2 regions of the Vibrio sp. KUL78 genome follow, and region 2 is predicted to be linked to the other one. Evidence: predicted binding sites of a transcription regulator. Region 2 holds the regulator's gene; the other holds the start of a gene.

Region 1 (4,533 bases), 140 kb from region 2:
CAGGACCTTATTGTGGCGTCGTATGGTCACAGCAAATGTGTCGCATTGGCAGCGGTACTCAAACGTGCGTCCCTGTACAGACTGGATATTGAGTGAGTGTGTGGTGTTTGGTGCAATATGGAATACTTGGTTCATGACCATCTGCCACTCTTTGCCATGCGGGCGCACGCGACCGAACAGCGCATAGGTAATTAAATGAGCGACTTCATGGGGAATGACTTCGTCGATAAACGCCTGTTGATTCTCGACAAAAAGCACTGGGTTTAAACGGACCTCCCAGGTCTGTAGGTACGCTTTACCTGCGGCTTTTCCGCGCAGCTTGTAGTTGAGAGCTGGGACGGGGAAGTCTCTTTCAAAGTAGTGACGTGCACGCTCAATACAACGAGACAGTGTTTTTAAAGCAAGATAGTGAAGCTGCTCTGATAATTCTGCATCCACGAAGTTCAATCCAAACAAAAAGCGCCCAAACAGGGCGCCATTCTACTTAGGATGTGATGTTATGCCAACGCATCAGACATGATGCTTCTTCTTGATGGTCTCATGGTAAGCGTGCCAAGTTCCGTACCCGAGGATCGGCATGGTCACAATCATTCCAATCCCGTAGGTGGCAAAACCAATTAAAATACCGCCGCAAATGATAAGAGCCCACACTATCATGGCCGGAATGTTGGATTTCACCGCGTTAAAACTGGTGAAGACCGCGGTCATGATATCGACTCGACGTTCCATCATAAGAGGGATCGAGAAGGCTGAAATGCTAAAGATAACCGCTGCGATAACCGCGCCAACAACACTGCCGGTAATCAAAAACGGCGCGAACTCAGTTAGGGGAGCGCCTTGCACTGATGGGTAGAGCGCATGTAACAGCGCAGCGATACGCATCCAAAATATCATCGCTACCGCGAGTAACACGGCAAACGCCCATTGTGATGTTGAGTTGCGACCAATGGCTTTCATGGAATGGAACAGGCTCGGTTTGTGCCCTTTTTCTCTCTCCCAAGCGGCATCATAAAGACCCAGCGCCAAGAAAGGCCCGATAAGCATATAAACCACTAGGCTTGGCATAATGACGAGGTGTGTACCTTGCCATTGCACCAATAGAACGATCGCGACCGCCGCTGCGGTAAAGCAGAGTCCGTAGAAAGCACTAATGATTGGCATACGTATGAGGTCATGCAAGCCGAGCGCGAGCCAGTGGAATGGGGCTGATACACTCAGTTGGTTGCACGGAATGGTTTTAGCGTAATCTTGATCCCTGACTTCATGTTTCTTCTGGAAGTCATCAGAATTTACAGTTCGAGGCATATGTCCTCCCTGATTGACAAACTGGCCTTCGTTTTATCAGGGCATGGCGCTAATAGTCGCGGTGTTAACACGAGCAGCGACTCTCGCCGCAGTTGACGTGTCCTTACCAGCTTACCGTTATTAGCGTCTTCCCCTCTTAAGTGCTCTATTTTGCATACGAACAAACCGAGCAAATTGGTCTATTCGCAAGGGCACTTTTGATTAACTATTGACCGTGTTACAGGAAAACACAATTTTCAAAAGGGTATTAAATCAAAGCCATTCGAGTTTAAGTTAACAACTTTGTAACAAAGTGTTTGAAAAGACAGGATTAAAAAAATAAAAAAGCCCTCAAAATAATTTGAGGGCTTTTTTGGAGTAAATACTCAGACTAAGAGTAATTACAGACCAGCGAAATCACGTAGGATTGCCGCTTTGTCTGTCGCTTCCCAAGGGAACTCTTCGCGACCGAAGTGACCGTATGCTGCAGTCTTCTTATAGATAGGTTGCAGTAGGTTTAGCATCTCTTGCAGGCCGTATGGACGTAGGTCGAAGTTTTGACGAACCGCCTCTACGATGATGTCGTGAGAAACTTTTTCAGTACCAAATGTCTCAACCATGATAGATGTTGGATCAGCAACACCGATTGCGTAAGACAGTTGGATCTCACAACGGTCAGCCATACCAGCCGCTACGATGTTCTTCGCTACATAACGTGCTGCGTATGCTGCAGAGCGGTCAACTTTTGATGGATCTTTACCAGAGAACGCACCGCCACCGTGACGAGCTGCGCCGCCGTAGGTATCAACGATGATCTTACGACCCGTTAGACCACAGTCACCCATAGGACCGCCGATTACGAAACGACCGGTTGGGTTGATGAAGAAGTTGGTTTCTTTGTTGATCCACTCAGACGGAAGTACTGGCTTGATGATCTCTTCCATTACTGCTTCACGCAGGTCAGGTGTTGAGATTGAATCACAGTGCTGAGTTGAAAGAACAACCGCATCGATACCAACGATCTTACCTTGGTCGTATTGGAACGTTACCTGAGACTTAGCGTCTGGACGTAGCCAAGGTAGAGTGCCGTTCTTACGTACTTCCGCTTGCTTTTGAACAAGACGGTGAGAGTAAGTAATAGGTGCTGGCATTAGGATGTCAGTTTCGTTGGTTGCGTAACCGAACATGATGCCTTGGTCGCCCGCGCCTTGCTCTTTAGGATCTTCTTTATCAACACCTTGGTTGATGTCTGGAGACTGCTTACCGATGGTGTTTAGAACGGCACAAGAGTCCGCGTCAAAACCCATGTCAGAGTGAACGTAGCCGATTTCGCGAACAGTTTCACGAGTTAGCTCTTCGATGTCTACCCATGCTGAAGTGGTGATCTCACCACCCACCATCACCATGCCAGTCTTAACGTAAGTTTCACAAGCAACACGTGCTTTTGGATCTTGTTCTAGGATTGCATCAAGAACCGCGTCAGAGATTTGGTCTGCGATTTTATCTGGATGGCCTTCTGATACTGACTCAGAAGTAAACAGGTGCTTAGCCATGAGAGCTCCAATTACTGTTTTTAAGCGAGTGTCGAATCACTCACTTGTAATAAATTCAATGATATATAGTAGGTGTATCTACATCTAGACGTCTATTCTAGTCATCAATGTTCGATTAGCAAGCGATTTTTGCTTTTAACATATAGCCAAACGTTTGCCTATTTTGCGCGTGGATCGCCACATTCCGGCGACATTATTCGGCGATAATGCCAAAAAATGACGGTAAATCGTTTGCAGAGACTATATGGCTTTGCGACAATAGCCGCCGCTGATTATTCAATCAGTCTATGAAAAACTTGGAATTCGCTTAATGCACTCAGGAGCAGACATGTCTTCTCGTAAACAACTCGCTAATGCAATCCGCGCGCTAAGCATGGATGGTGTTCAACAAGCTAACTCAGGTCACCCAGGTGCACCAATGGGTATGGCAGATATCGCTGAAGTTCTTTGGCGTTCTCACCTAAATCACAACCCGTCAAACCCAGAGTGGGCTGACCGCGACCGTTTCGTACTGTCAAACGGCCACGGCTCAATGCTGATTTACTCTCTGCTTCACCTAAGCGGTTACGAGCTATCAATTGACGATCTTAAAAACTTCCGTCAACTGCACTCAAAAACACCAGGTCACCCAGAGTACGGTTATGCACCAGGTATCGAGACGACGACTGGTCCTCTAGGTCAAGGCATCACTAACGCGGTTGGTATGGCGATTGCTGAGAAATCTCTTGCAGCGCAATTCAACAAAGAAGGTCACGATATCGTTGACCACTTCACTTATGTATTCATGGGTGATGGCTGTCTGATGGAAGGTATCTCTCACGAAGCGTGTTCACTAGCGGGTACCCTAGGTCTAGGCAAGCTGATTGCGTTCTGGGATGACAACGGCATCTCTATCGATGGTGAAGTGGAAGGTTGGTTCTCTGATGACACACCTAAGCGCTTCGAAGCTTACGGCTGGCACGTAATTCCTGCAGTAGACGGTCACGATGCTGACGCGATCAATGCAGCGATTGAAGCGGCAAAAGCGGATCCACGTCCAACACTTATCTGTACTAAAACCATCATCGGTTTTGGTTCACCAAACAAAGCGGGCTCTCACGACTGTCACGGTGCACCACTAGGTCACGACGAAATTGCAGCAGCACGTGAATTCCTAGGTTGGGAACACGGTCCATTCGAGATCCCTGCTGACATCAAAGCAGAGTGGGATGCAAACGAAGCGGGTAACGCAAAAGAAGCAGCTTGGAACGAGAAGCTAGCAGCTTATGAAGCGGCTTATCCAGAGCTTGCGGCTGAGTTTAAGCGTCGTGTGAACGGTGAGCTTCCAGCTCAGTGGGAACAAGAAGCAAGCAAGATCATTGCAGACCTTCAAGCGAACCCAGCAAACATTGCATCACGTAAAGCGTCGCAAAATGCACTAGAAGCGTTCGGTAAGATGCTTCCAGAATTCATGGGCGGCTCTGCTGACCTAGCGCCATCAAACCTAACCATGTGGTCTGGTTCTCAGTCGCTAACGGCTGACGATGCGTCTGGTAACTACATCCACTACGGTGTACGTGAATTCGGTATGACAGCGATCATCAACGGTATCGCTCTGCACGGTGGTTTCGTACCATACGGTGCAACCTTCCTAATGTTCATGGAATACGCTCGTAACGCAATGCGCATGGCAGCACTGATGAAAGTGCAAAACATC
Region 2 (4,533 bases):
TCAAAGTCGTGACCCGCACCAAATGCCAGTTCAATAAGCAAAACTTCATCGAGTGACGTGATGATTTTTGCGCCGCGCCCTGATGCAAGCACACGCTCAATGCGTGTTGACCCGGACTCAGGCTGATAGCTGCAGCGTAGATTCAAGTCCATCGCACTTTGAGCAACAGGCTGAAGCGTACGACTGTGCAATACAGGTGCTGCAAGACGCGCCAGTTCGCTGGCTTCATCTAAACGTAGCAAAGGCAATAGACATGCATCACTCACCACGCGTGGATCCGCGCTGTATACACCTGCAACGTCACTCCATATCGTCACGCATGACACTTCCGCCAATGCGCCAATCACAGTAGCAGAATAGTCAGAGCCATTACGACCCAGCAGCACGGTTTCGCCGCATTCACTTTGCGCCATGAAACCAGTGATCACCACACGGTGATGCGCATGCTGTGCCAATACTTCTTTGATCAGCGGGTAGGATTTAGCGCGGTCTACCTCTGGCTGAGTGCCGAACTCAGCGCGAAGGAAGGCTCTTGCGTCCTGTGCGACTGCAGGCAAATCGCTCTGTCTAAGCAGCGCAGCCAATAGGCGTGAAGACCACACCTCGCCGTGTCCTAATACCGATGCGCGCTCAGCGTCTGTGAGCGGATAGCTAAGCTCACCAAGCGTGCTAAATTCGTCGTGTAACTGAGAGACCAGACCTTCGGCTTCTTCACCGGTTAGTAGTGACTCCACCAGCTCAATCTGAAACTGACGAAGCGCCTGTAGGTGCTCGTGCGCAATGCGCCCATCTTTATTAAGCGCATCTAGAAATTCGATGAGACGGTTAGTGGTTTTACCCGCCGCCGAGACCACGATAAGGTCTTCTTCATTAGAGTAGTCTTTTAAGATAGAGACCACTCGGCGATAACATTCAGGGTCTGCTAAGCTGCTGCCGCCGAATTTGTGCAACTGCTTACCGTGTCTGTTATTCAGGGTACTGCTTTGACTCATGCCGGCTTATCCTTTAAATGCAGATGCTTTCTCAAACGCTTGGGCAAGGTCATCAATCAGATCTTGCGCGTCTTCTAGACCAACAGAGAGGCGAAGGAGCTGCTGAGAAACGCCCGCTTCGGCTAATGCTTCTTCGCCCATCGCACGGTGCGTCATAGACGCTGGGTGACAAATCAGACTTTCGACGCCACCAAGAGACTCTGCGAGCGAGAATAGCTCTAGCTCACCAACAAAGTACTTAAGCTGCTCAAAGCTACCCGCGAACTCAAAGCTCAACATAGAGCCAAAACCAGACTGCTGCTTCTTAGCAATCTCATGACCAGGGTGCTCAGGCAGACTTGGGTGATAAATCACTTTTACCAATGGTTGCGGCTTAAGAAAATCTAGGATCTGTTGCGAGCTCTCTTCATGGACACGCATACGTGCGCCAAGCGTGCGAATACCACGCAAAGTCATGTAGCTATCAAAAGGCGTACCCGTCGCACCGATGCAGTTGCCCCACCATGCGAGCTCTTCTGCGTGCTCTTCGGTTTTGGTGATCACCACACCGCCAATCACGTCAGAGTGACCGTTGATATACTTGGTCGTTGAGTGAATCACAAAGTCTGCACCAAGCTCGAGAGGCTTTTGGTACACAGGTGTCAAAAAGGTGTTGTCTACTGCTACCAGCGCACCGACCTTTTTCGCTTTTTCACACACGGCCGCAATATCGACAACACGCACAAGTGGGTTAGACGGCGTTTCAAGCAAGATAAGTTTTGGTTTTTGCTCAAGCGCAGCATCAAAGGCTTGCTCGTCACTTTGGTCGACAAAGTTAACCTTGAAGTCACCTTTTTGCGCACGCGTGTTGAACAAGCGGTACGTGCCACCATAACAGTCATGGGGAGCAATAATCGTGTCTTCTGGACCTAAGAAAGCAGAAACCCAAAGATTGAGTGCAGAGGTACCACAGTTAGTCACTACCGCGCCTTTACCAGATTCCAGCTCATACAAAGCAGTTTCTAACAAACCTCGGTTTGGGTTTCCTGAGCGGGTGTAATCGTAAGTCGGCACTTCCCCAAAGGCAGGGAAACCATAGTTAGTAGAGAGATAAATAGGTGGCACCACAGCGTGATGCTGGGTATCCGATTCGATACCAGTACGTACGGCTATTGTCGCTGGCTTCCGATTGCTCATAGAAACTTCCTTTCTCAGATCGCATGGCTAGTTGGTGTAACCACAGTGTCTACTTTTACCGGTAATATGGGAACCGGCAAACGCCACAAACGTTAAAGAATTAACATTGCATTAAAATAAATATCCACATTCGTTGCCCCACTTTACTTTCCAAAATGTGAGACGTCAACACTTCTAGACGTCTATATGTCTTTGCTTATGGCAGTAAATCCCGCTAAAATTGCAGCATTCTTATTACTACTATTTATGATTAACAGAGCGAAGGTGTGTAATGGCAGATTGGAATGGTGAATACATTAGCCCATATGCGGAGCACGGTAAGAAAAGCGAGCAGGTAAAAAAAATCACAGTGTCTATCCCGCTGAAGGTGCTAAAGGTATTGACCGATGAGCGTACTCGTCGCCAAATCAATAACCTACGCCATGCAACCAACAGTGAACTATTGTGCGAAGCTTTCCTGCACGCCTACACTGGCCAGCCGCTTCCGACCGACGAAGATTTAAGAAAAGACCGTCCTGATGATATCCCAACAGAAGCGAAAGAGCTGATGACGGCGATGGGGATTGAGTTTGAAGCGTTTGATGAAGAGTAGGTAGCATTCTATTTCTAAGATCATATCTTCAAGTTCATAAGAACTTCCTCCGCTAGCTTCTGTTCAATGAGCGTAGCAACACAGTTCTATAGATACCGTCTCCCTAAAATTATCGTCACCCCTGCGTAGGCAGGGGTCTACTCAAAGCGCATACCAAGCCTCAAGAAGATTCCTGCCTGCGCAGGAATGACGCGCGCTTTAGAGGCATCACGATCAAATTTAGTCACCCCACTAGCCGCGCGCCTGCGCAGGAATGACGCGCGCTTTAGAGTCATCACGGTTAAATTTATCGTCACCCCACTAGCCGCGCCTGCGTAAGCAGGGTCTACTCAAAGCGCGTACCAAGCCTCAGGAAGATTCCTGCCTGCGCAGGAATGACGCGCGCTTTAAAGTCATCACGGTTAAATTTATCGTCACCCCACTAGCCGCGCCTGCGTAAGCAGGGTCTACTCAAAGCGCATACCAAGCCTCAAGAAGATTCCTGCCTGCGCAGGAATGACGCGCGCTTTAGAGTCATCACGGTTAAATTTATCGTCACCCCACTAGCCGCGCGCCTGCGTAGGCAGGGTCTACTCAAAGCGCGCACCAAGCCTCAAGAAGATTCCTGCCTGCGCAGGAATGACGCGCGCTTTAAAGTCATCACGGTTAAATTTATCGTCATCCCACTAGCCGCGCCTGCGTAAGAAGGGTCTACTCAAAGCGCGTACCAAGCCTCAAGAAGATTCCTGCCTGCACAGGAATGACGCACGCTATAGAGTCATCACGGTCAAATTTATCGTCACCCTACTAGCCGCGCGCCTGCGCAGGCAAGGGTCTACTACAAGCGCGCACCAAGCCTCAAGAAGATTCCTGCCTGCGCAGGAATGACGCACGCTATAGAGTCATCACGGTCAAATTTATCGTCACCCTACTAGCCGCGCGCCTGCGCAGGCAGGGGCCTACTACAAGCGCGCACCAAGCCTCAAGAAGATTCCTGCCTACGCAGGAATGACGCGCGTTTTAGAGTCACCACAGTCAAAATGTACTAATGGTCACATAGGTAACACTTTAATCCGGTCACATAAGCAACAACCATTGCACCATTCAATAAGAAAGAGGGTCATCTAGACCCTCTTCTCGTTAAATGCGTTTGGCTTGTGCCACAACCTTAAGCCATATAGCTATCGGGTAACTCAATACGAGCCACGCCAGATTCAACCGCAGCTTTCGCTACCGCTTTAGCCACACGAGGAAGCAAACGCGGGTCCATTGGCTTTGGAATGATGTAGTCCTTACCAAAGGTCAGCGCCTCAACACCTGCGGCATTGAGTACGTCTTGTGGTACTGGCTCTTTCGCTAGCTCACGAATCGCTTCTACCGCTGCTAGTTTCATCTCATCATTAATCTCACTCGCACGCACATCAAGAGCACCACGGAAGATAAACGGGAAACACAGCACGTTGTTTACCTGGTTCGGGTAGTCTGAACGGCCTGTACCCATAATTAGGTCATCACGAACCTGATGAGCAAGCTCAGGTTTGATTTCTGGATCTGGGTTTGAACACGCAAACACGATTGGCTTGTCCGCCATTAGCTTAAGCGCTTCTGGTGGCAACAGATCAGGACCTGATACACCTAGGAATAGGTCCGCGCCTTCGATCACATCTTCTAGCGTGCGCTTATCTGTGTTGTTGGCAAACAGCTCTTTGTATTCGTTAAGATCGTCACGACGAGTGTGGATCACACCTTTACGATCCAGCATATAGATCTTCTCACGCATCGCACCGCATTTGA

What was found. The regulator MetJ, encoded in region 2, represses methionine synthesis genes. The targets are predictions, from matches to a motif close to TTAGACNTNTANANGTCTAA.
Region 1: metK (methionine adenosyltransferase) is a predicted target of MetJ. The motif match lies at 2,914-2,933, and genes of this name have one in related genera.

The regions. Positions count from the first base shown of each region.
Region 1 is NZ_AP045837.1:3,148,201-3,152,733, reverse strand. Features, by position in the region: gene AC6I8Y_RS14625 (SprT family zinc-dependent metalloprotease) at 1-438, opposite strand, end outside; gene AC6I8Y_RS14620 (DUF2189 domain-containing protein) at 511-1,305, opposite strand; gene metK (methionine adenosyltransferase) at 1,686-2,837, opposite strand; gene tkt (transketolase) at 3,148-4,533, shown strand, end outside.
Region 2 is NZ_AP045837.1:3,284,261-3,288,793, forward strand. Features, by position in the region: gene AC6I8Y_RS15265 (bifunctional aspartate kinase/homoserine dehydrogenase II) at 1-992, opposite strand, end outside; gene AC6I8Y_RS15270 (O-succinylhomoserine (thiol)-lyase) at 999-2,168, opposite strand; gene metJ (met regulon transcriptional regulator MetJ) at 2,440-2,760, shown strand; gene AC6I8Y_RS15280 (malic enzyme-like NAD(P)-binding protein) at 3,908-4,533, opposite strand, start outside.